2 regions of the Vibrio sp. HB236076 genome follow, and region 1 is predicted to be linked to the other one. Evidence: predicted binding sites of a transcription regulator. Region 1 holds the regulator's gene; the other holds the start of a gene.

Region 1 (15,270 bases):
TCATACGCGTGCCTTCAATAGGATCGACCGCGATGTCTACCGCATAACCGCCTTTGCCTAACTTTTCACCGATGTAGAGCATAGGCGCATCGTCAATTTCCCCTTCACCAATGACAATTTCACCTTGGATATCGGTATGATTGAGTAAGTATCTCATCGCGGCCACCGCGGCGCCATCGGCAATGTTTTTATCGCCGCGGCCCAACCATTGGTAACCGGCCAATGCGGCGCCTTCGGTAACGTGGGACAAAGCCAGTGCTAAACTTCGATTCATGTTTGGGACTCTCTATCAGGTATGTGAACCCGATTATAGTAACACAGCCAGGGTCAACAAGTGATGGTAAGGCAAATGTGGGCGGCTTTTTGCCGCTGCGAGACCGGGCAGAAGTCAAAGTTTGGTTATGGCTGCGTTTTTTTTGAGCAACAAAGCAATAAATATCGATATTGTACGTGTTTAAGTGGTTATCGATGAGTAAAATGAAGGTATATTAAAGGAAATGTTTAACACGCATAAAAACTGATAGGTAGGCCAAATGTCTTTTGAAGTACTAGAACAACTTGAGAATAAAATTCAAACTGCAGTCGATACCATTGCCTTGTTGCAAATGGAAGTGGAAGAGTTAAAAGAAGAAAAAACGCAGCTAGAAACACAAGCTAATGAATTACGTGCCGAGCGTGAAGCGCTAGAGCAAAAAGCGGAGCAAGTGCAACAAGAGCACAGCCAATGGCAAGAGCGCATTCGTTCATTGCTAGGCAAAATGGACGACGTTGAATAATCACACGTCACCTTCACTCAGTGATGAGGCTTGTCCTCATCACTTTTGGCTGTTGACACGCCGGTAGACTCAACGTCGCCTAGGCAGGATCAGAGTTCAGACTCTGGTAACTCGCCTTCGTCGTCGTCATCCTCAACGTCGTGGCTCAATGGTTCTTGAGATAAGATAATACCGGTGCTGTCGGCATAGAGGTAATCTTCTGGTAAAAACGTCACACCACCAAAATTGACCGCCACATCGAGATCGCCAACCCCTTGGCTTGGGGCACCAACCGGAATTGAGGCTAAGGCTTGGATGCCGACGGAGAGCTCCTCTAAAATATCGACTTCCCTTACACAGCCATAAACGACAATGCCTTCCCAACCATTTTCCTCGGCTAAGCTGGCCAGTTCGGAATCAATTAACGCTCGGCGCAGCGAACCACCGCCGTCGACTAATAAAACTTGCCCTTCACCGTCTTGCTCTAACACATCGCGGATTAAGCCATTATCTTCAAAGCATTTTATCGTCGTGACTTGGCCTGCAAAACTGCTGCGGCCGCCAAAATTGCTGAACATAGGCTCAACAACATCAACTTGTTCTAGATAGATGTCACATAGTGCGGAGGTATTATATTCCATAGTGTCCTTCTCATTACCATCAACAAGCGTTCAATCCAGTATATCGGTCATTTTCGGTATTGCAATGACGACGCCGTCGATTCGCCAAATAAAAATAGCCAGCCATCAAGAGATTGCTGTGTCCCATGAACCGACCTGTCGCGTCTTGTTAAGACCAAGGCGAGAGCAGCACTGGGGCGATAAAGAGTGTGCTGGTGACAATACACACGCGAACGCTGTTGGCCAGCAGAGGGACAAACTGCTGTGAGGTGTGCCGACAAACCACGTTCTTACCATGACTGACTACAATCAACACCATCAAAGCGCCAATCACAAGCCGCCAGTTATTGGAGAGGTAGAGGCCAAAAAACACCCCATAACAGAGGGCGGAGCCGAGCAAAAGTAAGGCGTGATAACACTTGGCCTTGCCCAGTCCTAACTGAGCGGCTAAGGTCATTTTTCCGCAGGCTTTGTCGTTGTCTATATCGCGAATGTTGTTGATGTTGAGCACCGTCACACAAGACAGGCCATAACCGATGGCCGGTAGCACGACGGTGCGTTCGATAAAGCCAGTGTGAAGGTAATAGCTGCCAATGACCCCCACTAACCCGAAGAAAACAAACACTGCCAAATCGCCAAAGCCGGCATACCCATAGGGCCGTTTACCCATAGTATAAGCAAGGGCCGCTAGCGTGGCCAACCCACCCAAAGCGACAAACAACAAGCGGCTGCTCCACTGTGGCAAAGCGAGGTAAATCAGCAATCCACCGCAGACTCCCGTCAAGGCAATGGCGAGTGCGATAGCCAACTTCATGCCCTTGGTCGACACCACACCGGTTTGCATCGCCCGCGCAGGCCCAATGCGGTGTACGTTGTCGGTGCCTTTGACACTATCGCCGTAATCATTGGCGAGGTTGGCAAGGATTTGCAACAACAGTGCCGTGAGGGTCGACAAGATAAAAATCGGCCATTGAAAGTGTTGCTCAACGTGGGCCAAGCTACTGCCGATCGCGATCGGAAGAATGGCCAGGGGCAGCGTCTTCGGTCGTAAGGTCGCTATCCAAATCGATAATCTTGGGGCCATGAAAGACACCTCGCAAACAGAAAATAAGGCCCAGTGTGCAAGATCAACCGCGAGATAAAAAGCGCAATAATCGCGCAAAAGATGATCACTATCATGGTGATGACGGTTAGTGAGCTCAGTGTGCATGTGGTGGGAGCATTCGCGTCGCCCACGAGGGGATCACTCGCTGCAGACGGCGTTTGTGCACCGTGACTGGCCGATTATCGATAGCCATTTATAATGAATATCAAGATATGAATAGAAATCAGCTATCAAATTAATCGTTACTGTGAAATTTCACCACTGAATGTAACCGGTTACTATGATGTTAACAGAATGAGCGGCTTGTTAATGAGATTAGCGCATCGCTCACAGAATAACTCGCTACGAGGTGTGCCAATGTTAGATATTTTAGATTTCATTATGGAAGCGTTTGGTTACGAGCAATCTTTGGTTGAACGTTCAACGCTAGATTGACGAGGTGACTGCGCCAATTCAGTGACCATTTATCATCACCCGCTTACTCGACTAAGAAAGTAAAAAGGGCCTCGCGTACTAGCGAGGCCCTTTGTCGATGACACAAGGCAGATAAAAGCCAAAACAGCCTATCGCAAGCCGTTTTTACTGTTCATCAAAGCCGTTAGCCATTAAAGAATAAAGCGGCTGAGATCTTCATCTTCAATAAAGCTGCCAAGACGCGTTTTCACGTACTCAGCATCAATGGTAATGGTCTCACCTGGGCGATCGGTCGCTTCGTAAGACAAGTCATCCATCAAACGCTCCATCACAGTGTGAAGGCGACGCGCACCGATGTTTTCGGTGGTTTCATTGACTTGCCAAGCTGCGGTAGCAATTTGGTCAATGCCATCTTCGGTAAACTCAACATTGACGTCCTCTGTTTTGAGCAAGGCAATGTACTGCTCGGTCAAAGAGGCTCTTGGTTCGGTCAAGATGCGTTTAAAGTCATCGCTGCTCAGCGCTTCTAGTTCGACGCGAATCGGCAAGCGACCTTGCAACTCAGGGATCAGATCCGAGGGTTTGGCCACTTGGAAAGCGCCAGAGGCAATAAACAGGATGTGGTCAGTGCGCACCATTCCGTGTTTGGTCGATACGGTGCTGCCTTCGATCAGAGGCAGAAGATCGCGCTGAACCCCTTCACGAGAAACATCTGGGCCCGAGCTTTCACCGCGCTTACAAATTTTGTCGATTTCATCTAAGAAGACAATACCGTGGTTTTCCACGTTGTAAATCGCCTGCTCTTTGAGCTCTTCTTGATTGACCAACTTAGCCGCTTCTTCTTCGACTAGGGCTTTTAACGCATCTTTGATTTTCATCTTGCGTTTTTTCTTGGTGTCGCCAGACAGGTTCTGGAACATGCTTTGCAGCTGGTTGGTCATCTCTTCCATACCCGGAGGCGCCATGATTTCAACACCCATTTGCGGCGCGGCCACATCAATGTCGATCTCTTTGTCATCGAGCTGGCCGTCACGCAGTTTCTTGCGGAACGTTTGGCGCGTTTTTGATTGTTCTTCAGAGGGCTGTTTTTCCTCAGCCCAAGGGTCGCGAGCCGGTGGTGGCAGCAACACGTCTAATACGCGTTCTTCGGCTTGCTCTTCGGCGCGAAACTTCACCTTTTCCATCGCTTGCTGCTGAGTCATTTTGACGGCAACTTCGGTCAGATCGCGAATGATGCTTTCGACTTCTTTACCGACATAACCCACTTCGGTAAATTTAGTTGCTTCGACTTTCATAAAGGGCGCGTTGGCCAATTTGGCTAAACGACGAGCGATTTCCGTTTTACCCACCCCGGTTGGGCCGATCATCAGGATGTTTTTCGGTGAGACTTCCACCCTTAGGCTTTCTTCGAGCTGCATACGGCGCCAGCGGTTTCTCAAGGCAATGGCCACCGAGCGCTTGGCCTTGTCTTGACCGATAATATGGCGATTTAATTCGTGTACAATTTCACGTGGTGTCATTTCAGACATACTCAATCCTTAATCAATCAGGTGAAGGCTGGCTTAAGCCTTATCTAAATTCGCGAGTTCAGTGGTGCTCGTCAATTCTTCAACCGTGTGATGATGGTTGGTAAACACACAGATATCGCCAGCGATATTGAGGGCTTTTTCGGCGATGGTACGAGCATCGAGGTCTGTGTTTTCGAGTAGCGCTGTCGCGGCCGCTTGAGCGTAGTTGCCACCAGAGCCAATCGCAATTAAGTCGTGTTCGGGCTGAACGACATCGCCATTGCCCGTAATGATCAGTGAGGCGGTCTCATCGGCAACGGCCAGCAAGGCTTCAAGGCGACGCAACGCGCGATCGCTGCGCCAATCTTTGGCCAATTCAACAGCGGCTTTGGTTAAATGGCCTTGGTGCATTTGCAGTTTGCTTTCAAAGCGTTCAAACAAGGTAAACGCATCCGCCGTACCACCGGCAAACCCAGCGAGCACTTGATTGTTGTATAGGCGACGGACTTTACGGGCATTGCCTTTCATCACGGTATTGCCAAGAGAGACTTGACCATCTCCGGCAATGACCACTTGATTGTTACGACGTACGGATACTATGGTAGTCACTTTCAGGCCTCATTATTTGTATTGTTACTCTTTCTACCAACATGAGGGTAGCGGCGAGAAAAATCAAGGGACAGAGCGCGTAAAGTGAAGGAACGTGGCTGGTGCGTGGGAGTGGTTGAACGCAAAGGGCAGAGTCAACGTCGTAGATAGACGGGTGAGCCAGGCTTGGCAAGGCGGGCCGCACTTTAAGGCGGCCCTTAAATCGAGGCTCGAATTACAGGTTTTCTTTCCAAATTGCACAAGGTTCTATTTTGTGGCGTTGCAATTTGTGGCGGTCACGCTCGGCATCGCGTTTGAATTTGTAAGGCCCTAAAATGACCCGATACCATTTACTGCCTTCTTTTTTCTTAATGCGACTGCTTAATCCAACAAAGGCGATATTCACTTTGCGGGTTTGTGCTTGTTCCATGGTGATAAAGGCGCCGCATTGCATCACATAAGGAATTTTAGACACCTGTTGCTCTTTGGGGGTCACTTCAATTTGTCGATTTGGCAAATCGTCGATATAGTCCCATTTTTGCTCAGGCACAGGCGGTAACGACGCATTGCTGGCAGAGGCGGGACGTGAAGGCGCGGTTTTTTGAGGGGCAACCGCGACCGGCTCTGGCGTCGTCGCCGGCTCTGGCGATTGACTTAGCGTATACAGGCCATAACCAAACAAAGAGACAGCGATAGCGGCGACAAGTAGGCTTCGCCACGGTTTTTTCGGGCGCGTTTGTTTGGGCTTAGCGGTCTTTTTATTGGTTTTTTTCGGGGCTTGCCCGCGTCTTACGTAATCTTTATTGGCCACAACAGTTGAACATTCAGTTGGTTCGACAAGAGTTGCAATGGTAATCGAGTTTGCTGTGAGAAGACAGAGGCGACGATAAAAAACTTGTCGTCTTTTCATCGTCTTCACCCTCTTCTCGAGGCAAAGTCATGACAAGTGTCGCGCGATTATGGATACGATTGATGGCAACATGACGACTCTTGATAGCAGTGATAGTGATATCGCCTCACCATCACTGCGACACCGGTTAGCGCTTGCGACACACATCGGTACTCTCACGGACAATCAGTTCCGTTTCTAATAGGCAAGAGCGCGATTGGGTACTGTTGGGTTTACCACGTAATATCTCTAACAGTTTCAACATTGCCTGGCGACCTATTTCATAGCGGGGCTGCGAAATGGTGGTCAATGGTGGCTCGGTGTATTGCACCATATCGATGTCGTCAAAGCCGATGATCGACACATCATCAGGAACGCGAAAGCCCAAGCGTTTGACTTCGTGCAACGCGCCGATGGCGATGCTGTCGGAGTGACAGAAAATGGCGGTCGGTGGCTTGGAGCGTGTCATCAAAGAATGGGCCGCCTGTTTGCCGCCGTCGAGGCTAAATTCGGTGTACACCGTGAGCGATTCATCTAACTCCACGCCGCTGCGTCTGATGGCCTGTAAATAACCTTGATTGCGAAATTGACACAAGTTGGATTGTATCGGACCAGAAATTTGTGCGATGCGCTGATGACCTAAGCGGGTTAAGTAATTCACCGCCTCAAAGGCTGCGGTTAAATTGTCGATATGCACGGTGGGCAAGTCGAGCTCGTGGGAATACTCACAAGCCATGACCAGCGGGGGCAAAAAGCGCTGCTCTGCTTTACTGATGCCAAAGGGCAAGTCCGTACCAAGCAAAATGAGTCCATCGGCTTGTTTGCGATAAGCCATATTGACAAAGGTTTCTTCGCGGTAGTCTTGGGAGTGGCTGTCGCCGACCAACAACAGGTAGCCATTGGCATGTGCGGTTTCTTCAACGCCGCGAATCAAATCGGCAAAGTACATATCACTAATATCAGGGACAATGGCGACAATGGTTTTTGACTCACTGCGCTTGAGGCTGCGAGACATTTGGATGTGAGGCGTATAGCCTGACTCTGTCACGGCGGCCTCGACGCGACTACGGGTGGCAGGGGAGACCTTTTCCGGGGTCATGATGGCCCGAGAAACCGTTGCCGTTGATACGCCGGCTAACCTTGCAACATCTTTCATCGTTGCCATATCGCTACTTACCTCTCTGGATTGATTGTCGGCACTTGTCCATTCGACATGATCGAAAGTGTGGCGTGATACTTTTCACCACTTTGTCTTTTGAATTGAAAGGACATTGGCTTGAACGTGAGGGGCAAGCGAATGTCCTTTTCGCCTAATGCTGTGGCAAGCCTTAACTCGGCCATTACCATTACATAACAGTTGCATAATAAAGACAAATGATTGGCTTTGGTATGGGTTTGTTTGAGATTTGTGTCATCACTGCAATATCACATGGCAAAACTTTGCTCAAAGTCTCATTTTTCCAGTAAAAAGCCCGCGACTAGCTTAAATCTTGCGGCTCTATGTCGATGTGCCAGCGAACTTTTTTGCTGTTTGGCAAGGTTGCAATCACGGTTTTTGAACCAAAAAGTAACTGATGAAGGGCCGGACGACTCGGGGCTTGTACCAACAATTGCCAGCGAAACTTCCCCGCTCGTTTGGCGATGGGCGAGGGGGCCGGCCCGAGGATCTCGATGGCGTGTTGCTGACACAAAGGGTGCGCTTCGAGCGTGGCACGCACTTGCCTTAAAAACAACTCAACTTCTTCATTGTGATTCGATTCGGCTTTAAACAGCGCCAAAAAAGAAAAGGGCGGTAACTGAGCCAATTGCCGCTCGCGCAGCGCATTGTTGGCAAAGTGGCCGTAATCTCGATGGATGAGCGACAGCAACAAAGGGTGCTCGGGGTGATGGGTTTGCAGTATGACTTCTCCGGGTTTACTGGCTCGCCCCGCTCGCCCTGAAACCTGGACAAACAATTGGGCAAAGCGTTCTGAGGCGCGAAAATCACTACTGTAAAGCGCGCCGTCGACATCGAGCAGTGCCACTAACGTCACATCGGGAAAGTGATGGCCCTTGGCAAGCATTTGTGTGCCGATCAAAATTTGATACTTGCCCTGACGAATCGCGGTGAGTGAGCTTTCGAGACTGCCTTTGCGCCGGGTGCTATCGCGATCGATGCGAATCGCTTGGTATTGAGGAAAATGCTGCTGCAATTGCTGCTCTAATTGTTCGGTACCGACCCCGACACTGATCATCTGAGTGGAACCACAGCTTTGGCACTGATGCAAAACCGGCTTGCTCGAGCCGCAGTGATGACAGCGCAATTCGCGATCGTGCTGGTGAAACGTGTAATAGGCATCACAGCGTTGACACTCGGCCAACCAGCCACACTCATGGCACATTAAGGCCGGAGAAAAACCGCGCCGGTTGAGAAACAGCATGACCTGATTGCCGGCCTCTAAATGACGACGCATTTGGGCGATTAAAGGTGCCGATAAGCCGCTGTCTAGATACAAGCCCTTGATATCGAGTATGGTGCTTTTGGGCGCGACGGCCACACCGGCTCTCTCGGTCAGGTGTAAATGACGATATTTGCCCTGATGCGCATTGTGTAAGGTTTCAAAAGACGGCGTTGCCGAGCCCAAGACCACAGGAATGTCGAGGTGGTTGGCACGCATTACCGCGACATCTCGGGCGTGGTAGCGCAGTGAATCTTGCTGTTTGTAGGAGGCATCGTGCTCTTCGTCGACAATGATAATACCCAGATCGGCAAACGGCGTCATCAGTGCCGAGCGCGTGCCGATCACGATACCACTGCGCCCGCTTTTGGCGTCTAGCCACGCATTGAGGCGTTCGCTGTCGTTCAGGTTGGAGTGAATAACGGAAATCGGCACGCGAAAACGACGGGCAAAGCGTTGAATGGTCTGCGGAGTGAGGCCGATCTCCGGCACTAAAACCAGCGCTTGCTTACCGCGCTCAAGCACCGCGGCGATCATATTGAGGTACACTTCCGTCTTGCCTGAACCGGTCACGCCATCGAGTAAATAGCAGGCAAAGTGAGATTCACTGTTCACCGCGGCAATGGCGATGGCCTGCTCTTGGTTGAGTTTGGGTTTGTCTTGGTCGGTTTCGATCTCACTGGGCCAAGGCGCAACACTCACCGACTCTAACACCGCGCGAATCCAGCCTTTGTCACAGAGGGCATTGAGCACACTGCGGCTGATATCGGCATCGATCATGGCCTGATGCTCAAGCGGACCATGAGCGAGTAAATGCAATACTTTTGCTTGTTTGACCGCTCGGCCCATTGACTGCATCGATTGCTGCTTGCCAAGCTCGGTTAGATGCCACATCTGGCGCGCGGCGTGCTGCGCGGGCTTGCCTTTTCGCAGGGCACTGGGCAGGGCATTGGCTAAGGTTTCGCCTAAAGGGTATTGATAATACTGGCTACACCAAACCAACAACTTATACAACGGCGCCTCCCACAACGGCTGCTGGTCGAGGACGTTTTTGAGTGACTTGAGTTGTTCGCGCGGGTAATCGGATTGATCACTGAGCGCGGTCACCACGCCGACTAAAGTTTGACGACCAAAAGGCACACTGACGCGCCCACCGATGATCGGAAACAGCGAGTTGGGAATGATATAATCAAATTGTTTGTCGAGCGGCACAGGCAGCGCGACCTTGGCAATACTCGGTCTCATTAGGTCCTATCGGATTGGGGCAGCGCCGTTTAGTCTAATCGAAGCGCAATAAAAATTCGAGCTTCGTCAGCTTGTTGTCGCGTTGCAAGTGACGCTCTTGGCGATGGCGGCCTCTAGGCTGCCGACGCATTGCGATTCGACTCTGCAGCTCGCGATGGGGCAAGGCTAGGGCAGCGACAGCCGTATTGAGTTATGGCCAGGAAAAGGTGCTCAAAAAAATAGCATAAAAGTGGCGTTATAGGTTGATTAACCGGGTAGGATTCATTACTATACCGCGCCTCACAGGAGCGTTTCCTTCTGTGACTATTCTTTTTTGACTACGTGTGGTGTACGGCAAAGATTCGTATAGCGACACGGCCTACTATTGAGGTTATCCCATGAAAACTGGCATCCATCCAGAATACAAAGCAGTTTCTGCAACTTGTTCTTGCGGCAACACTTTTGAGTTCAACACAACTCTAAACAAAGAATCTATCCACCTAGACGTTTGTGACAAATGTCACCCATTCTACACTGGTAAGCAACGTATCGTTGATACTGGCGGCCGTGTAGATCGCTTCAACAAGCGTTTCGGTGCGCTATCTAGCAAAAAATAAGTCCTCGAGACGGTTTTTGACTAGTCATAAAAAGACGCTCAATGGGCGTCTTTTTTGATCTTAACGCCTTTCTTTTTTTACTATCCTACACTTCCTTGATCTCACCCCCGCCTCGTTGTCTTTTTTGCCTCTACAATGACCTTTCGATGATGAGTAAAGAGATCCACGATGACCGACAACCAAGACCAAAAAGCGCTGCATTATCACGCTCACCCCACCCCAGGAAAAATTGAGATCCGCCTTACGAAAGCGGCAGACACCAGTGACGATTTAGCCTTGGCCTACAGCCCTGGCGTGGCGGCGCCGGTACGCGAAATTGCCCGTTGTGCTGACGCTGCCTATCACTACACCGGCAAAGGCAATCTCGTCGCGGTGATCACCAATGGCAGTGCGATCTTGGGGTTGGGGAACTTGGGGCCGTTAGCCGCGAAACCGGTTATGGAAGGGAAAGCATTGCTGTTTAAGCGCTTTGCCGGTATCGATGCCATCGACATTGAAGTCAATCAGCAAAACGTCGAGCAATTTGTCGATACCGTTGCCAATATTGCCGATACGTTTGGCGGTATCAACCTAGAAGACATCAAGGCGCCAGAGTGCTTTGAGATTGAGCGGCGTTTGATTGAGCGTTGTTCGATCCCCGTTTTTCACGATGATCAACACGGCACCGCGATCGTGACTGCCGCGGGGATCCTCAATGGCTTAGAACTGCAAGGTAAAGCGATAGGCGATTGCTCGATTGTGTGCGTTGGCGCAGGCGCGGCGGCCATGGCGTGTATGAATTTGCTGATCGATTGCGGGGCCAAAGCCGATAACCTGCTCATGCTCGACCGACAAGGCGTGATCCATCGCCAGCGCGACGATCTCACGGTCTACAAACAAGCGTTTGCCCGCGAGACAAAGCGGCGCACCCTGACTGACGCTATCGCCGGCGCCGATGTTTTTGTCGGGCTATCGGGGCCCAACGTGTTGTCCTGTGAGCAACTGGCGACCATGGCCCCGCGCCCATTGGTATTTGCTTGTTCCAACCCCGACCCAGAAATTACCCCAGAAGCGGTCAGAGATACCAGGCCCGATGCCATTGTCGGCACCGGGCGCAGTGATTACCCCAACCAAGTGAACAATGTGTTGTGCTTTCCATTCATTTTTCGCGGCGCTTTACAGGTGCGCGCTCGGGTGATCAACAAAGCGATGAAATTGGCCGCCGTCGACGCCATTCGGCAATTGGCCAAAGAGACGGTGCCAGACAAGGTGTGCCAAGCAGCAGGGGTCACCTCGCTGGAGTTTGGCCCAGACTATATTTTGCCCAAGCCCTTTGACCAGCGCTTATTGGCGCGGGTGGCAAACGCCGTGGCTCAGGCCGCCATTGATTCTGGCGTGGCGGGCAAGGCCGAGGGAAAAGAAAGAGATGACGGCAAAGACGTGTCCATGGGCTCAAGGTGAACACGTGGCGTGGCTTTGCCACCCAGTCAGTGAAAAAAGCCGTATTACGCGAAAAAAAAAGCAGAGCCACAAGGCTCTGCTCTCTTATACAGACAATGGGGGATCGCAGGGTATGGCGACATTGTCTGCCAGGCAAAAAATCTCAAGGGGCGAGCTTGCCTAGTTATTAAGGTCGTCAATAAAATAGCCGAAAACGCTAAGCTTGAGTCAATTTTTTACGTTAATTTACATTTTTTTCAAACGGCTTAGTCAGCGGTGACCGTTAGTCTGATTGATCGTCAAAACTTTCAAATTCAATCCCCATCGCCGTCATTAATGCCTTGGCTTCTGCGGGGATGTCGTCGGGTTTGTCCTTGCGCAAATCTTCATCGGTGGGCAAAGGTTGGCCGGTATAGGCGTGCAAAAAGGCTTCACACAGCAATTCACTGTTGGTGGCGTGGCGCAAATTATTAATTTGGCGACGCGTTCTTTCATCGGTCAAAATCTTAAGTACCTTAAGAGGAATGGATACTGTAATTTTTTTCACTTGCTCATTTTTTTTGCCATGCTCTGCATAAGGGCTTAAGTAATCGCCATTCCACTTTGCCATTGCACACCTTTACCTTTTTTATAAAATTTTGATTTAATTTACCTTTTTGTGGTTATGGCACAAAGGCTGGCCAAGCTGACCCCCGCGACGATAACCAAAAGGTACGGTTTTGGTGATTTTAGCGGGATTTACTGCCATAAGCAAAGACATATAGACGTCTAGAAGTGTTGACGTCCCGTGTTTCAGTCAGTAAAGTGAGCTCAATCACCATTGAACGCTTGATGAAGTGCCTACCTTTGAGATAGCGTAGAATTCATTCATCGCGAGCAGAATGTTAAGGAATACACAGATGAGCCAGCGCAAACCCACCACGATTGCTGTACGTACCGGCATCGAGTCCGATAGCCAATATCACGCCGTTGTACCACCGATTTACTTGTCGACCAACTATGGTTTTCCCGCGTTTGGGGAAGTGCCTAAATACGACTATACCCGCTCTGGCAACCCGAACCGAGGCCTGTTAGAGCAAACCTTATACGAGCTAGAAGAAGGGGCGGGGGCGGTGGTGACCAACTGCGGCACATCGGCACTCAACTTGTGGGTATCGGCGTTTATCGGTCCTGAAGATACCATTATTGCCCCTCACGATTGCTATGGTGGGACGTATCGTTTGTTCAACACCCGTGCGCAAAAAGGCGATTTTAACGTCGAGTTTGTCGATCAAACCGATCAACAAGCGATGGCACAAGCCTTGGCCAAAAAACCGAAACTCATTTTGCTCGAAACCCCGTCTAACCCCTTAGTGCGCGTGGTTGACATCGCCGCGATTTGTCAACAAGCCAAAGCGGTTGGCGCTTTAGTGGCGGTGGATAACACCTTCTTGAGCCCCGTCTTTCAAAAGCCATTGACCTTAGGGGCGGATTTTGTCATTCACTCCACCACCAAGTATTTAAACGGCCACTCCGATGTGATCGGCGGCGTGGTGATTTCAGCGCAGCAAGAGCACGCTGAACAACTGGCGTGGTGGGGCAATTGCATCGGGGCGACCGGAACGCCATTTGACAGCTATTTAACCCTGCGAGGCCTGCGAACTCTGGGCGTGAGAATGAAAGCGCACGAAAGTGGCGCGCAGCAAATTCTCGCTTATTTACAGCGCCAGGACTTGGTCAAAGTCGTGTATCACCCCAGTTTGCCAGAGCACCCAGGCCACGAGATTGCCAAAGCGCAACAGAGCGGCTTTGGCTGTATGTTGAGCTTTGAATTCAACGGCGAATTTGAACAGCTCAAGCGCTTTGTCACCTCACTCAAGCTATTTTCCTTGGCGGAATCGCTCGGCGGGGTCGAGAGCTTGATCTGCCACCCTGCCTCGATGACGCACCGCGCCATGGGCGAAGAAGCTTTAGCACAAGCCGGGGTATCACAAATGTTGTTACGCCTTTCTGTCGGGTTGGAAGACCCACAAGATCTGATTGACGATCTCGAGCAAGCCTTTGGCCAAGCCCAGGAAGGACAAGCATGATCCCGGCGCGTCAATTACACAAATTTGGCGGCAGCAGTTTAGCCGACCCGGAGTGTTTTCAACGCGTGGTTAAACTGTTGGCGGACTATTCACAAGCCGGGGATCTGATCGTGGTCTCCGCCGCGGGGAAAACCACCAACCACTTAATTGGCTTTTTACAAGGCCTAGAAAGCGACGGCCGGTTAGCGCACGAAGCGTTATTAGCGATACGCCAATGGCATACCGAGTTGATCGAACACCTGCTGAGCGGCGATGTGGCGCAAACATTATTGGCGCTGTTGTATCAAGACCTTGAGGTGTTAGAGCGTTATCAAGCCCCGCTGAGTGCGGCGCAAAAGGCCCATGCTCAAGGCTTTGGCGAAGTGTGGTCTGCGCGTTTGTTGTCGGCGTTGCTTAGCGAAGCCAACTTGCCGGCGGCCATGCTTGACTCCCGGGCGTTCTTGCGCGCTGAGCGCAGTGCCCAGCCCGAGGTTCAACAGGCCCTTTCTCAACCGCTTCTCAACACCTTGCTCGACGGTTATGACGACGAACGCATTGTGATCACGGGCTTTATGGCGCAAAACCAGCAAGGGGAAACCGTGCTGCTTGGCCGCAATGGCTCCGATTATTCTGCCACTGTGATTGGCGCGATGTGCGAGGCACACACGGTCACTATCTGGAGTGATGTGGCCGGGGTATACAGCGCTGACCCACGCATTGTTGATGATGCCTGTCTACTGCCCTTGTTGCGCCTAGACGAAGCCAGTGAACTGGCGCGTTTGGCGGCTCCGGTGTTACACAGCCGCACGTTACAACCGGTGGCGCAAAGTGCGATGGATCTCAATTTGCGCTGCAGTTACCAGGCCGAAGCCGGCTCAACGCGCATTGAGCGAGTATTGGCCTCGGGACGCGGAGCGAAAATAGTCTCTTCCCTTGACGATGTGTGGATCATTCAGCTGCGCTTTGCCAATCGCGACAGCAGTGTCGACCCCGATGTGGCCTTAAAGCCACTGCGCCGTGCGCAACTTGAGCCATTGACCTACGAATGGCAAGCCGATCAGCAATGCCTGCGCTTGGCCTACACGCCAGAAATTGCCGTTGGGGCGATGAGTGTACTGCAAGAAAATGCCGTTGAAGCGGAAATCAAGCTCAAAGAAGGCTTTTCACTCGTCGCGGCCGTCGGGGCAGGGGTCACCAAAAACCCGTATCACAGTCACGCGTTTTTTCAGCAATTGAAACACGCGCCGGTGGAGTTTATCAGCGAGTCAGAATCGGCGCTGAGCTTGGTGGCGGTACTGAGAAAAACCCCGGTGTCTCAGTTAGTGATCGGCTTGCATCGCCACTTGTTTTCGGCCCACAAACGCGTGGCGATCGCCTTGTGTGGCAAAGGTAATATCGGTTCGAGTTGGCTGTCGCTGTTTGCCGAGCAGCAGGGCGAACTCAATAAGCGTTACGGGATTGATTTTGAATTGGTGATGATCGCCGACAGTCAGCGTTACTGGTTTGATGCCAAAGGGTTGGACTCGAGTTCAGCCATCGCGGAGTTCTCGCAACACGCGGTATCGCATCAGCAAGGCGACTGGGTGTCACAGCTGGGCAGTTTGTCGGAGTACGACGAAGCTGTGGTCATTGATGTCACGGCCAG
Region 2 (15,270 bases), 820 kb from region 1:
CCATCGGTGCTCAAAATGCCTTCGTCTTAAATCAAGGAATAAAAAAACAACATCACCTGACCACGGCGACGACTTGCAGCTTACTGGATATGTTCTTTATTTCCGTTGGTATATTTGGAGGTGGAGCCTTGATCGCGAGTCATCCAATCCTACTCAATAGCCTAACCATTGCCGGTATCCTATTTTTATTGGTTTATGGGGGGCTGTCGATAAGAAGTGCGCTAAAGTCAACTCAAACTATGTCGAATGCGAATACATTGGCTTTAAGCCGCCGCACTGTGATTGCTGGAGCACTCGCAGTGACTGTATTTAATCCGCACCTTTATCTCGATACGGTTGTCGTATTGGGGTCGATTGGGGGGCAGTTTGAAGGTGACGACCGATTATCTTTTGCCTTGGGGACAATATTAGCGTCATTCACTTGGTTTTTTACGCTCTCCATCGCTGCAGCCAAGTTATCTCATAAGCTCAATCGCCCAAAAGTCAGAAAAAGCATCGACCTGTTTATCGCTGCGGTGATGTTTATTATCGCTTTTTCACTGTTACAACATTTATTAGAACGTCTCGATTAGTGCTAATTTAGTCATAACGTTTACGTAAAGTACAAAAAAATCGAGGCCTAATTGGCCTCGATAACTTTTCTCAACATCGATTAATCGAGTCGGTCGAGATGAACATCCATTTGTGGGAATGGAATTTCAATGCCATTTTCATCCAAGCCCTCTTTGATCGCTTGCATCAGGTCATAATAAACGCCCCAATAATCATCGCGTTTAACCCAAGGGCGAACCACAAAGTTGACTGAAGAATCTGCTAACGTGTGGACACCAATGGTTGGCTTTGGATCTTTGAGCAAACGCTCCTCTTTGGCCACAATATCTTGCAGCACTTGTTTTGTCTTGGCCAGATCCGCTTTATAAGACACGCCAATGACCAAATCCATACGACGGGTATCAAAGCGAGAGTAGTTGGTGATCGCTCCACCAATAATCGAAGAGTTTGGCACGACAACCAGTTTATTATCGGGTGTTTTAAGGTAAGTTTGGAAAATTTGAATCGAGTCAACCGAGCCTGAAACACCAGCGACTTCAACATAATCCCCCGACTTGAACGGACGGAAGCTGACGATCAAGACACCCGCCGCGAAGTTTGACAAAGACCCTTGCAGTGCCAAACCAATGGCTAAACCCGCCGCACCGATAACCGCAACCACTGAGGCGGTTTGTACGCCAATACGACCAAGAGCGGCAATCAAAACAATGATAAATAAGGTGTAACGAACAATTGCCTGTAAGAATTCTACGACAGCTTTGTCCATTTTGCGCTTCTGTAATAGCTTAGCTAAACTCCCCGCAATCGCTTTAGTAATAATATTACCGATAAACAAAATCAAAACTGCTGAAATAATATTGACGCCATATTGGATCAGCAAATCAGAATTGTCGGTTAACCACTGGTTGACACCACCGAGATCGGCGATATTTGTAACGTCTATTGACTCTCCGGCCATAGTTGTAATCCCCTAAAAATATAAAACAATCACGGCACATCCATTTATGCCAAATAAGATGATTAGAGTAACGGTAAAGTACTAATCGAACTAGTGATTTAAAAAATCTCACCAACATTTTACAAAAAAAAATCCCACTTTATGACTAAAGTGGGATTTTAAGCAAATTTACTGGAAATAAATTACAGAACGTCTACCGCGTTAAGATCAGCAAAAGCTTTCTCTAGACGAGTCACCATTGATGATTGTGCTGCGCGCAACCAAACGCGTGGGTCGTAGTATTTCTTGTTTGGCGCATCAGGGCCTGTTGGGTTACCAATTTGACCTTGTAGGTAGTCGTGGTTGTCCGCTTCGTACTGACGAATACCATCCCAAGTAGCCCACTGTGTATCGGTATCGATGTTCATCTTAATAACACCGTAACCGATTGACTCTTGGATTTCAGCTTCTGAAGAACCAGAACCGCCGTGGAATACGAAGTTCAAAGAGTTTGCTGGTAGACCAAACTTCTCAGAGACATACGCTTGTGAATCGCGAAGGATAGTTGGTGTCAATACCACGTTACCAGGCTTGTAAACACCGTGTACGTTACCGAAAGAAGCGGCAATAGTGAAACGCGGGCTGATCGCGTTTAGTTTTTCGTACGCGTAAGCAACGTCTTCTGGAGAGGTGTACAGCTCAGAAGCATCCATGTGAGAGTTATCAACACCGTCTTCTTCGCCACCAGTACAACCTAGTTCGATTTCTAGAGTCATGTCCATTTTAGCCATACGCTCAAGGTATTTAGCTGAAATTTCGATGTTTTCTTCTAGAGATTCTTCAGATAGGTCAATCATGTGAGAAGAGAAAAGAGGCTTACCTGTTTCTGCAAAATGCTTTTCACCTGCGTCAAGTAGGCCGTCAATCCAAGGAAGAAGTTTCTTCGCTGCGTGGTCAGTGTGAAGAATAACAGGAACGCCATACGCTTCTGCAACCGTGTGTACGTGCTTAGCACCAGCGATTGCACCTAGAATTTGTGCACCTTGGCCTTCAAGTTTAACGCCTTTACCAGCAAAGAAAGCAGCGCCGCCGTTAGAAAACTGAACAATAACCGGAGATTTCACTTTCGCAGCAGCTTCAAGTACAGCGTTGATAGAATCGGTACCTACACAGTTTACTGCAGGAAGAGCGAAGTTGTTTTCTTTTGCAACTTCAAATACTTTCTGAACGTCATCACCAGTGATAACACCAGGTTTTACGAAGTCAAAGACCTTAGACATGGACGTGATCCCTATATATCAGTTGTTTTAATGTATAAAACAGATTAATTGTACTAACTTGGCTTACAACCCAGTTGAGTTTCGCAGATATTCTAACAAAACCCGCTCAGGATTGCAGCAAGTTCTCAAAAAGCAACCGGGTACTGGCAGGGGTTCAGACCTAGCGCCAGTGCCCTTTTGTTCGATTGAATCTAATCAATAAAAACAAAGCGGGCTTAACCCGCTTTGTGACATTACGCCTTTGCGCGTGCTTCTAGCATTTCAACAGCAGGAAGCGCTTTGCCTTCGACGAACTCTAAGAATGCACCGCCACCTGTAGAGATGTAAGATACATCAGCTTTGATACCGAACTGATCAATCGCGGCCAGCGTATCGCCACCGCCAGCGACAGAGAAACCTTCTGAAGCAGCGATCGCTTCTGAAATCCCTTTGGTTCCAGCTTCAAAGTTTTTAAATTCAAACACACCCACAGGGCCGTTCCACAAAATGGTTTTCGCCCCTTTTAAGATTTCAGCCAATGCTGCGGTTGATTCTGGGCCAAGGTCAAAAATCATATCGTCATCTTGAACTTCAGAGACGTGCTTGATTTCCGCTTCAGCGTTTTCATCAAATGCTTTTGCACAAGCAACATCGGTTGCCACAGGGATTGCACACTCATCCATCAGCTTCTTCGCCGTATCGACAAGGTCAGCTTCATACAGTGATTTACCCACATTGTGGCCTGCTGCAGCAATAAAGGTGTTTGCGATACCACCGCCAACGACAAGTTGGTCGGCAATTTTAGACAAGGACTCAAGGACGGTTAACTTGGTAGACACTTTAGAACCACCAACGATCGCAACCATTGGGCGAGCTGGGTTATCCATCGCTTTACCTAGGGCCTCAAGTTCGTTGGCAAGAAGAGGACCAGCACAAGCAATCGGGGCATGCATGCCAACGCCATGAGTAGAGGCTTGAGCACGGTGAGCCGTACCAAAAGCATCCATAACAAAGACGTCACACAATGACGCGTATTGTTTAGAAAGTGCTTCTTCGTTTTTCTTTTCGCCTTTGTTGAAGCGAACGTTTTCTAAAACAACAAGCTCACCCGCGTTAAGCTCAAGGCCGTCTAAGTAATCTTTGGCAAGTTTTACATCACACTCAAGAGCGTCGTTGAGGTAATTCACTACCGGTTGAAGAGAGAACTCGTCTGCGTATTCACCTTCAGTTGGGCGACCTAGGTGAGAAGTAACCATGACTTTTGCGCCCGCTGCTAAGCAGTGCTTGATGGTGGGTAGAGATGCGAGAATACGTGCATCAGAAGTTACTTTGCCATCTTTTACTGGCACGTTTAGATCAGCACGGATAAATACGCGTTTACCTGCTAAGTCCAGGTCAGTCATTTTAATTACAGACATGGTTTGTCCTCTCGTATTAAAGTCATTAAGTTTTGTGCATTGAACAGCCAATCTGTTCAATGTGAAAAAATTGTTATGCTTATCGATATGGCGATGTTACCGATTTATTTCAAGAAGGAAAATAAATAATTTCCCTTTTGATAAAACTATTATCGGCAGTGATATAGAACCAATGCCGTGTCGAGCATACGGTTAGCAAACCCCCACTCATTATCACACCACACCAACATCTTGACCAAGCGTCCATTGCTCACTCGAGTCTGAGTACCGTCGACGATAGCACTATGAGGGTCGTGATTAAAGTCAATCGAAACTAACGGTGCTTCAGTATAATCAACGATGCCCTGCAGTGTACACTGAGCGGCTTGAATAATGGTTTGATTTACATCATTGACCGTGACATTTGACTGGATGGTGACACTGAGATCCATCGCAGTGACATTCACCGTGGGAACACGCACAGAAATCGCTTCAAACTTATTTGAAAACTTGGGGAAAATGCGCTCAATGCCTTTGTGTAATTTCGTGTCTACCGGGATGATAGATTGACTGGCAGAGCGAGTGCGTCGCAAATCGGTGTGATAAGCGTCAATCACTTGCTGGTCATTCATTGACGAGTGTATTGTGGTAATCGTCCCTGAATCAATGCCAAATGCCTCATCGAGTACCTTGATCACCGGAACAATACAATTTGTCGTACAGGATCCATTAGAGACCACGGTGTGTTGAGGCAATAACGTTTCTTGATTGACACCAAAAATAATTGTGTTGTCAATATCTTGGGCTGCAGGATGAGAAAAGAGAACCTTTTTAGCCCCCGCGGCAATATGCGCTAAACCATCGCTTTTACTGCCGTAAACCCCGGTACAATCTAAGACAATATCAATGTTTAAATCTCGCCAAGGCAAGCGTTGGATCTCATCGAGATGCAATACACGAATGACGTCTCGTCCCTGATCGGGGCGCTCGATATACAAATGCTCTTGATCGTGAGAAACTTTTAGGCCGAAGCGACCGTGACTGGTGTCGTACTGTAACAAGTGAGCCATCGCTTCTGGTTGTGCCAACTCGTTGACTGCCACCACTTGGATTTGTTCTGAATACCCACTTTCATAGACCGCCCGCAATACATTACGGCCAATACGGCCAAATCCATTGATCGCCACTTTTAACATTATCTTTTCCTCTACACCTGATTGCGCTTAGTTTACCCTATCCCTAAGTTGGCATCAGTAGTTTGTTGAATGAAAAGCCAGTTATCCCCACCTTGCGGTTCCACTGGCCAACAATGGAGTGAAAAGCGTTTGAGAACACGACGACTTTTTTCTTTTAAAATAAGTATCTAAGCTATTATGTTAACAATGCCAATGAGTCTCACTTCTCCTTATCCCCACAGTGCGAAGCTTGATGCGTAAAAACGATTTGCCCTTTTTCTCCGCACAAAAAAAGAAAAGACTTGTAATTCAGCGAACGAAATTTAAAATAGCCGTCTAGATGTAGAAACACCTACAAACTTTTGTATTGATGGTTGAGTAACGTCCCATCGCCCTCATGATTAATTTAAGTGGAGCTCTCATGGCTAAGCACCTGTTTACTTCTGAATCGGTTTCAGAAGGTCATCCAGATAAAATTGCAGATCAAATCTCAGATGCGGTTCTTGATGCGATTCTTGAACAAGATCCCAAAGCGCGTGTAGCCTGTGAAACTTACGTTAAAACCGGTATGGTCATGGTTGGCGGTGAAGTAACCACCTCTGCTTGGGTTGATATTGAAGAGTTAACTCGCCAAACGGTTCGCGATATTGGCTACACGCACTCAGACATGGGCTTTGACGCCGACTCTTGTGCTGTGCTTAATACCATTGGCAAGCAGTCACCAGACATCAACCAAGGTGTTGACAAAGCCGATCCTAAAGAACAAGGCGCCGGTGACCAAGGTATCATGTTTGGTTATGCGACCAATGAAACCAGCGTGCTCATGCCCGCCCCGATTACGTATTCTCATCGCTTGGTACAACGCCAATCAGAAGTACGCAAAAATGGCACCCTACCTTGGTTGCGTCCGGATGCGAAATCTCAAGTGACTTTTAAATACGAAAACGGCGTTATTGCCGGTATCGATGCAGTAGTTTTATCGACACAGCACAGTGACTCAATCTCCACGGCCGATCTACGCGAAGCCGTCATGGAAGAAATCATCAAGCCCGTGTTACCTGCAGAATGGTTAGATAAAGACACTAAGTACTTCATTAACCCAACAGGCCGTTTCGTTATCGGTGGTCCGATGGGCGACTGTGGTTTGACTGGTCGTAAAATCATTGTGGATACCTACGGCGGCGCAGCGCGTCACGGTGGCGGCGCGTTCTCAGGTAAAGATCCATCAAAAGTAGACCGCAGTGCCGCCTATGCTGCGCGTTACGTGGCAAAAAACATCGTTGCCGCTGGCCTTGCGGATCGCTGTGAAATTCAGTTGTCTTACGCCATTGGTGTTGCCGACCCAACCTCTATCATGGTTGAAACGTTCGGTACCGAAAAAGTGTCAACAGATGTCATTGTCGACGCCGTTCGCCATCACTTTGACCTTCGTCCATATGGCCTGCAAGAGATGTTGAACTTATTGCAGCCTATTTATAAGAAAACCGCTGCCTACGGTCACTTTGGCCGTGAAGAATTCCCATGGGAAGCCACTGACAAAGCGCAAGCATTGCGTGACTTTGCCAACTTAAAATAAGTTTTAAGCCGAATTTAGACGGTAAAAAGCCCTTGCATTGAAGTAAGGGCTTTTTTATTGTTGGTCACTTATCGATTCACATAGACTACTAATCTAGTGAAATAGTTGGTCCCCCAAGTGAATTAAACACTCAGTCACAAGGTTAAGAACATGGTATGTAGACTCTCTGCTGCGATTTGTCTTTTGCCTTGTTGTGACACTTTTTCCTGCGCTATCATTCACCATATACTGGTACAGATTGGTATAACAGAGCGACCCACGTATAAGCGTATTTATGACTGTCCCTACTCTTCCTTCTGCATTGATTGATGCTGTACAACACAGCCTTGAAGCTTGGTGTCGAAAAGCCAGTGAAACACTTCAGCAAGCGGTCTCCCCGCCGCCCATCCATTTTGATTTGAAGGGAAAGTCGGCAGGGCAAGCATTGTTACAACCAGGGATCATCCGCCTCAATCCCATATTATTGCTCGAAAACCAGACCGAATATTTCGAGCAAGTCATTCCTCATGAGCTTGCCCATTTACTAACCTACCAATGCTTTGGTCGCGTTAAGCCCCACGGTGCAGAATGGCAATATATGATGGAGAAAGTGCTCGGCATTCCCGCCATTACCACCCATAAGTTCGATGTTCAATCCGTACAGGGCAAACTGTTTAACTATCGTTGCCAATGCCGCTCACACCAATTGACCATTCGCAGGCACAATAAAATCGTGCGCCAGCAAGCACAATACTATTGTCGATATTGTCAGCAGCCCTTAACCCCAACATGATAGAGATAAAGCGATAACGACACATCACCACTCACTGATTCACCAACGAGTTTTTCTCAACGAGACCTTTATGATTTTGCGCCACTCGATACTATTTTCATCCATTGCTGTACTCGGCACCGGATTGAGTTTTCAAGCTCTTGCTGAGCACCCAGCCTCATTCGCAACGGCCAAGCGTTTACTCGCGACTAAAATTTACCCACAACACACCACCTCTTTTTATTGTGGTTGTCCGATTCAATGGCAAGGCCGAAAAGGCATTCCCGACTTGGCCGCTTGTGGTTACCAAGTGCGTAAGCAACCCAAGCGCGCCAATCGCATTGAATGGGAGCACGTGGTCCCTGCTTGGCAGTTTGGTCATCAATTACAATGCTGGCAAAAAGGCGGCCGTAAATATTGCGCGCGCTACGATCAAGATTTTAAGAAGATGGAGTCAGATATGCACAACCTTACTCCAGCTATCGGTGAAGTAAACGGCGATCGTTCGAATTACAACTTTAGCCAGTGGAATGGCATGGACGGTGTCAGTTATGGGCAATGTACGATGCAAGTCAATTTTAAGGGGCGCAAAGTGATGCCACCAGAATCTTCACGTGGCGCCATAGCTCGGACGTATTTATACATGAGCCAAACTTATGGCTTTAAGCTATCGTCAAGTCAGAGTAAGCTAATGCAGGCTTGGAACAGACAATATCACCCTAGCGAATGGGAGTGCCAACGCGAAATAAAAATTGCCGATATACAAGGCAACCACAACCCATTTGTGCAAAAAGCCTGTCTGCAGTTACAAGAATAATGTCTGCCGTACTGCCAGTTTTTCAGTGGCAAGAGACTTGTTTTTTGCCATTGATGCATCCATGTTAATAACTTAAATGTATTTAGGAAGCCGGTCTTATGCGAATCCCGCGTATCTATCACCCCGAACCGATTGAGCAACTTGGCACCTTAGTGTTAAGTGATGACGCAGCAGGACACGTCTCCCGGGTACTGCGCATGCAAGTGGGTCAAGAAGTGTTACTTTTTGATGGCTCTGGCGCTCAATTTCCCGCCATTTTGAGTGAAGTAACCAAAAAAAGCGCCTGTGTCGACGTTCAACAACGACTCGATCACAATATAGAATCACCGCTCAACTTGCACCTCGGACAAGTTATCTCTCGAGGTGACAAAATGGAATTTACCATTCAAAAGTCGGTTGAACTTGGCGTTAATACGATCACACCGCTCATTTCAGAACGCTGTGGGGTCAAATTGGATGCCAAGCGCTTTGAAAAAAAATTATCTCAGTGGCAAAAGATTGCCATTAGTGCCTGTGAGCAATGTGGCCGTAATATCATCCCTCAAATTCGGCCGATCATGACACTTGAACAATGGTGTCAAGAACCCTCTGCCGCTTTGAAGCTCAATTTGCACCCCAGAGCGGAATATTCAATCAACACCTTACCTGAAAAATCACAACACATTCGGCTGTTGATTGGCCCGGAAGGAGGTCTATCGGCAGAAGAAATTACGATGACACGCGATCATCAATTTGCTGAAACCTTACTCGGACCACGAGTATTGAGAACTGAAACCGCCGCATTAACCGCCATCACAGCCCTACAAGTCCGCTTTGGCGATTTGGGCTAAAAGGAGTATTTTATGATTAAAATCGGTATTGTTATGGATCCTATTGAGTCCATAACTATCAAAAAAGACACCAGCTTTGCTATGATGTTAGAAGCTCAGCGTCGTGGTTACCAAATCCATTACATGCAAATGCAGGATTTGCACCTAGAGCAAGGCGTGGCCCTGGCCGATACCAAAATCATCACCGTAGCGGAAAACCCGGATCAGTGGTACCAAGTTCAAAGTGAACAATCGATTGCTTTGTCTGAGCTAGATGCCATTCTTATGCGTAAAGACCCACCATTTGACACTGAGTATATCTACGCGACCTACATCTTAGAGCGGGCGGAAGAACAAGGAACGTTAGTGGTAAACAAGCCGCAAAGTTTAAGAGATTGCAACGAAAAGCTCTTCACCGCTTGGTTTCCTGAACTCACACCAACCACACTGGTCACTCGCAGTGCCGAGAAAATTAAAGCCTTTAGAGAGCAACACGGTGACGTAATTTTGAAACCGCTCGATGGAATGGGTGGTGCTTCTATTTTCCGCGTCAAACAAGGTGATCCGAACGTTTCGGTGATCATTGAGACCCTCACCGGTCACGGTCAACACTATGCAATGGCACAAACTTTTGTCCCAGATATCAGCAATGGCGACAAACGTATTTTAGTGGTCGATGGTGAACCCATGCCTTACTGTCTCGCCCGTATTCCTGCCGAAGGGGAAACTCGCGGTAACTTAGCGGCTGGCGGCCGAGGTGAAGCTCGTCCAATTAGTGAAACCGATCGTAAAATTGCTGAGACCGTCGCTCCAATTTTGAAACAAAAAGGCCTGATCTTTGTTGGTTTAGACGTAATCGGTGATAAGCTTACAGAGATTAACGTCACTAGCCCAACTTGTGTTAGAGAAATTGAAGCCAGTTTTGACATCTCGATTACCGGTAAACTCATGGATGCCATCGAGCGTTACGTAAAGCAATAAACGTCTAGGAATCAACCTCGATATAGGCTCTACCCCTCTTAAGAACAAGGAGTTAGATATGATGAATATAACCAATCACTTTCTTGTTGCGATGCCGACAATGAGAAATTCTGATTTAGAACGTTCTGTTATCTATATGTGTGAGCACAACGAAAAAGGCTCAATGGGGTTAGAACTCACCCAAGCCAATGACCTCACCATTGGAGAAATGCTAATCAAGGCAGATGTAGAGCCTATTTATCCACAAAACAAACCGCAAAGCTTATCTCAGCCCGTGCTTTTAGGGGGGATGACAGAACAAGATCGCGGCTTTATCGTCCACTGTCCGAAAGATGAATATCAAGCCAGTGTCAAAATGACCAAAGACATCACCATTACTTCCTCAAAAGATCTTTTAGAAGTGCTCGGTACAGAGGAAGAGCCAAGTCATTACGTCATCGCATTGGGTTACATGGCCTGGGAGGCAGGGGAACTTGAACAAGAATTAATGGACAATCACTGGCTATTGATTGAAGTCGATCCTCAGATCATTTTCGATACCCCGATAGAAAAACGTTGGGAAAAAGCACTCGGTTTATTAGGCGTCGAGCCCGCTAAATTGTCTTTTCAAGTTGGCGAGGCCTAGCGCTTATGTTCAACGACGATACGCATTAAAAACAACAAGAGAAAATAACATGTCAGACACCATCATGGCTTTTGACTATGGCACCAAAAGCATCGGGAGTGCAATAGGTCAAACTATCACAGGCACCGCCGCTGCGTTAAAAGCCTTTAAAGCCAAGGACGGCATTCCGAACTGGGACGACATAGAAAAGCAAATCAAAGAGTGGCAACCCGATTTATTAGTCGTCGGGCTGCCCACTGATTTACACGGCAAAGAGCTAGAAACGATTACCCCTAGAGCAAAAAAGTTTGCCAATCGTTTACACGGGCGATTTGGTTTGCCTGTCGAGTTGCACGATGAACGTTTATCGACCGCTGAGGCCCGAGCAGACTTATTTGATCGCGGTGGTTACCGAGCGCTAACAAAAGGCAATGTCGATTGCCAATCGGCGGTTGTGATTTTAGAAAGTTGGTTTGAAAAGCAATATCAATAAACCGCCAACCACATCGTGTACTTATCGGCCACCATCGTCGTCCTCTCAACGTCAGTGGTGGTTCAACTCACCGCTATTTCACGCTGATTGATTGAATCAATCACCGATATATCGCCCTTAGTAAATTGATTTTCTCAGCCCTGTTAGCGATCTTTTTAACCAACTAGGGTAACCCGCTATTTAGTAAGAGTCGTGTTAATCACAATCCAACGCTTTCAACGCCTCAGGGGGCAATATTCCTTGCTCGATATGCTGAGCCACACTTTGCTCAAGCGTTTGCATTCCACACTCTCGCCCGGTTTGCATCATCGAATACATTTGGTTCACTTTCCCTTCGCGGATCAAATTGCGAATGGCCGATGTCGCCATCAGCACTTCATAACACGCCACTCTTTTCTGCTGGGTACTATTGAGCAAGCGTTGAGCCACAACGCCCTTAAGTGACTCCGATAACTGAACTCGGATCATGGACTTTTCTTCTTGATCAAAGACATCGACAATACGAGTCACGGCTTGGCAGGCAGAGCGAGTATGCAATGTTGCCAACACCAAGTGCCCGGTTTCAGCCGCGGTTAGCGCTAACTGAATGCTGCGCTTATCGCGCAACTCTCCGACGAGGATAACATCGGGGTCTTCTCGTAATGCTGCCCTTAACGCCGCGGTGAAACCTAACGTATCTCGTTGCAATTGTCGCTGCGAAATTAAGCTTTGCTGCGAGTGGTGAATAAACTCGATAGGATCCTCAATCGTAATAATGTGTTTTTGTTGTGTGCGGTTAATGTCATCAACCATAGCCGCTAATGTCGTCGACTTGCCAGATCCGGTCGGCCCAGTAACCAAAATCAAGCCTTGCTGTGCCCTTGTCATTTGGGCTATCGCACTGGGTGCATTGAGCTGACAGAGTTTGGGAATCGAATCGGCAATGCACCTTAATACGATCGATAACCCCCTCTGCTGGTAAAAAGCATTGACGCGAAACCTCCCTAGTTCGGCCTGGTGATAAATCGTATCTAACTCTTTTTGTTCGACCAGTTGGCGTTGTTGTTCTTGGCTAAAAAGGCTTTGACTCAATACCGCCAAGTCTTGTGACTGCCACACTTTATCCTCTAAGATAGTCAATTGCCCGTTGAGACGCACTCGAACGGGCTCACCACTAGAAAAGTGCACATCCGAGGCGTTTTGATTTACACTGCTTCTCAGTAACTCGGTGAAATTCATATTATTCCTCAAGTAGAGCTATTATGACGACGATTCAAGACAACCTTAAACACCTTCGCGACTTGATCACTGAATCTGAACAAAAGTTTGGGCGCCAACCACAATCCGTGCAACTGCTGGCAGTCAGTAAAACCAAACCCATTAGTGCAATTGAGCAAGCGATCACAGCAAATCAAACTTGTTTTGGTGAGAATTACGTACAAGAAGGGATCGAGAAGGTCGACTATTTTCGTAACCACCACCCAAACTTACCGTTAACTTGGCATTTTATTGGCCCAATACAGTCCAATAAAACCCGTCCAGTAGCGGAGCGTTTTGATTGGGTTCACACCATCGACAGAGAAAAAATTGCCAAACGATTAAGTGAGCAACGACCCGAGTCCATGTCGCCACTCAATGTATTAATTCAGGTGAATACCAGTTTAGAAGCGGCCAAATCCGGTGTAACCAGTCAAGAGGTACTGCCCTTAGCCCATTTTATTGCCTCGCAACCGAATCTGAAATTACGCGGCTTGATGTCGATACCGGCCAACGTCGAAAATTACCAGCAACAAAAGGCAGCATTTAGTCATTTGTCGGAGCAATTTAGAGCGCTACAAGCCCACTACCCTGAGGTCGATACCCTCTCGATGGGCATGAGTGGGGATTTACAAGCCGCAATCGAGTGCGGCAGTACAATTGTCAGAATTGGCACGGCCCTGTTTGGTGCGCGAGATTATCGCTAACCTTAGAGATACGCCATTTTATTAAAATAAGGAACATGACTATTATGCAGCAAAAAACGATCGCGTTTATTGGCTCAGGGAATATGGCTCAAGCTATTATTTCAGGCCTACTCAATAGCGGCTACCCTGAGCACAGTATTATTGCCACCGGGAGAAGCGAAGAGAAACTGGCAAAGCTTGAAGAAAAGTACAAAATTTCCGTGACCACAGACAACCTCAAAGCAGCCGAACAAGCCAATGTCATCGTTTTAGCTGTGAAGCCACAAATGATGAAAGGCGTCTGTGAACAATTGGCTTCGGTCGATCTTTCGTCAAAGCTCATTATCACTATTGCTGCTGGTATTCTATCGACTAAATACCCACTTTGGACACAACAAACGTTGCAACTCGTGCGCGTGATGCCGAACACGCCATCCTTGATCGGCAAAGGATTGAGCGGGCTTTATGCCAATGACGACATTGCGCCAGAGTGGTCAGCGTTTGCCGAAAGCCTAATGGCTTCTGTCGGGGATATTTGTTGGGTGAAACACGAGTCGGGGATCAACAACATCATTGCGGCGGCAGGCAGCGCGCCGGCTTACTTTTTCTACTTCATGGAAAGTATTGAGAAACAAGCCATTGAACAAGGTTTTACCCCTGAAATGGCACGAAAAATCGTCACTCAAGTGGCACTAGGGTCGGCACACATGGTGTCGAGTAACCCGAGTACCCCCATTAGTACCTTGAGAGAGCAAGTGACTTCTAAAGGCGGGACGACGGCGGAAGCCTTAGCCGTTTTTGAACAACAACAACTTTGTGATATTGTCGCCACTGCAATGAAAGCCGCGGTCACTCGCGCAGAAGAAATGCAAGAATTGTTTTAATAAGCAAGCCCAGTACGGGCATCAACAAAAGGGTCACCTATGAATGCGATGAGTTTTTTAATACAAACTCTGTTTGATCTTTACATTATGGTCGTCATATTGCGAGTTTGGCTGCAGGCAGCGCGAGCGGATTTTTACAATCCGTTTTCTCAATTTGTCGTGAAAGCGACTCAACCTATTGTCGGGCCATTGAGAAGATTCATTCCTTCACTTGGCAATATCGACATGGCAACCATCCTATTTGCTTATGTGCTTTCAGTCCTAAAGTTTACGGCATTGATGATGGTCGCAGGTGGCAGTTTTAGTCTCACGCCTTCTCTGTTGTTTGTGGGGGTATTATCACTGGCCAAAGCCGCGGGCAGTTTGTTGTTCTGGGTCTTGTTAATTCGCGCTATCCTCAGCTGGGTCAGCCAAGGTCGCAGCCCGATGGAATACGTGATGCACCAGTTAACCGAGCCTTTGTTAGCCCCTATTCGACGCGTTCTTCCTGAACTAGGTGGTTTGGATTTAAGTGTATTGGTATTGTTTATCGTGCTGCAATTTCTCAACATTTTAATCAGTGGTTGGTTCCCTGTGTGGCGTATGTTGTAAGTACAACCCCATTTTGTGAATAGCATAAAGCCATCGTTTGATGGCTTTTTGTTTTTAATGCCAACGGTAAAAATATCGATGCGCCCCTAGCCCTTGTTAAAACTTGCCTTAGGCTTACTCCAGACTTTTATAACTGGTAAACTGTTCGCAGGCCGAACAAAGGGTCGAAACACTGTGGTTAATCAAGTAGGTTTATTATGAGTAAAATTGTCCTGGCTACTGGTAATGCCGGCAAAGTTCGTGAAATGTCATCTCTTTTAAGTGATTTTGGTTTTGAAGTCATTGCGCAAAGTGACTTTAATTTGGCAGATGCCGAAGAAACCGGAAGTACATTTGTCGAAAATGCGATTATCAAAGCGCGCCATGCAGCCAAAGAAACAGGCCTTGCCGCTATCGCCGATGACTCCGGTTTAGAAGTCGATGCGTTAGCCGGAGCTCCCGGCGTTTACTCCGCTCGTTATGCTGGCGAAAACGCAAGTGACGAGGACAACATTAATCAATTACTCGCACAGATGAAAGACG

Evidence for each region. The regulator MetJ, encoded in region 1, represses methionine synthesis genes. The targets are predictions, from matches to a motif close to TTAGACNTNTANANGTCTAA.
Region 2: the regulator MetJ is predicted to act here: its motif matches at 5,649-5,668, upstream of metK (methionine adenosyltransferase).

Annotation. Positions count from the first base shown of each region.
Region 1 is NZ_CP162601.1:423,419-438,688, forward strand. Features, by position in the region: gene glpX (class II fructose-bisphosphatase) at 1-274, opposite strand, end outside; gene zapB (cell division protein ZapB) at 534-776, shown strand; gene rraA (ribonuclease E activity regulator RraA) at 866-1,396, opposite strand; gene AB0763_RS02060 (1,4-dihydroxy-2-naphthoate polyprenyltransferase) at 1,545-2,459, opposite strand; gene AB0763_RS02065 (hypothetical protein) at 2,790-2,915, shown strand; gene hslU (HslU--HslV peptidase ATPase subunit) at 3,086-4,423, opposite strand; gene hslV (ATP-dependent protease subunit HslV) at 4,457-5,011, opposite strand; gene AB0763_RS02080 (SPOR domain-containing protein) at 5,226-5,801, opposite strand; gene cytR (DNA-binding transcriptional regulator CytR) at 6,028-7,044, opposite strand; gene priA (primosomal protein N') at 7,358-9,562, opposite strand; gene rpmE (50S ribosomal protein L31) at 9,940-10,158, shown strand; gene AB0763_RS02100 (malic enzyme-like NAD(P)-binding protein) at 10,327-11,598, shown strand; gene metJ (met regulon transcriptional regulator MetJ) at 11,861-12,187, opposite strand; gene AB0763_RS02110 (O-succinylhomoserine (thiol)-lyase) at 12,477-13,646, shown strand; gene AB0763_RS02115 (bifunctional aspartate kinase/homoserine dehydrogenase II) at 13,643-15,270, shown strand, end outside.
Region 2 is NZ_CP162601.1:2,615,154-2,630,423, forward strand. Features, by position in the region: gene AB0763_RS11495 (LysE/ArgO family amino acid transporter) at 1-572, shown strand, start outside; gene mscS (small-conductance mechanosensitive channel MscS) at 653-1,510, opposite strand; gene fbaA (class II fructose-bisphosphate aldolase) at 1,693-2,769, opposite strand; gene AB0763_RS11510 (phosphoglycerate kinase) at 3,003-4,166, opposite strand; gene epd (erythrose-4-phosphate dehydrogenase) at 4,316-5,341, opposite strand; gene metK (methionine adenosyltransferase) at 5,742-6,896, shown strand; gene AB0763_RS11525 (SprT family zinc-dependent metalloprotease) at 7,171-7,668, shown strand; gene AB0763_RS11530 (endonuclease) at 7,739-8,464, shown strand; gene rsmE (16S rRNA (uracil(1498)-N(3))-methyltransferase) at 8,563-9,294, shown strand; gene gshB (glutathione synthase) at 9,307-10,254, shown strand; gene AB0763_RS11545 (YqgE/AlgH family protein) at 10,316-10,879, shown strand; gene ruvX (Holliday junction resolvase RuvX) at 10,929-11,351, shown strand; gene AB0763_RS11555 (type IV pilus twitching motility protein PilT) at 11,547-12,569, opposite strand; gene AB0763_RS11560 (YggS family pyridoxal phosphate-dependent enzyme) at 12,593-13,294, shown strand; gene proC (pyrroline-5-carboxylate reductase) at 13,339-14,157, shown strand; gene AB0763_RS11570 (YggT family protein) at 14,197-14,748, shown strand; gene AB0763_RS11575 (XTP/dITP diphosphatase) at 14,946-15,270, shown strand, end outside.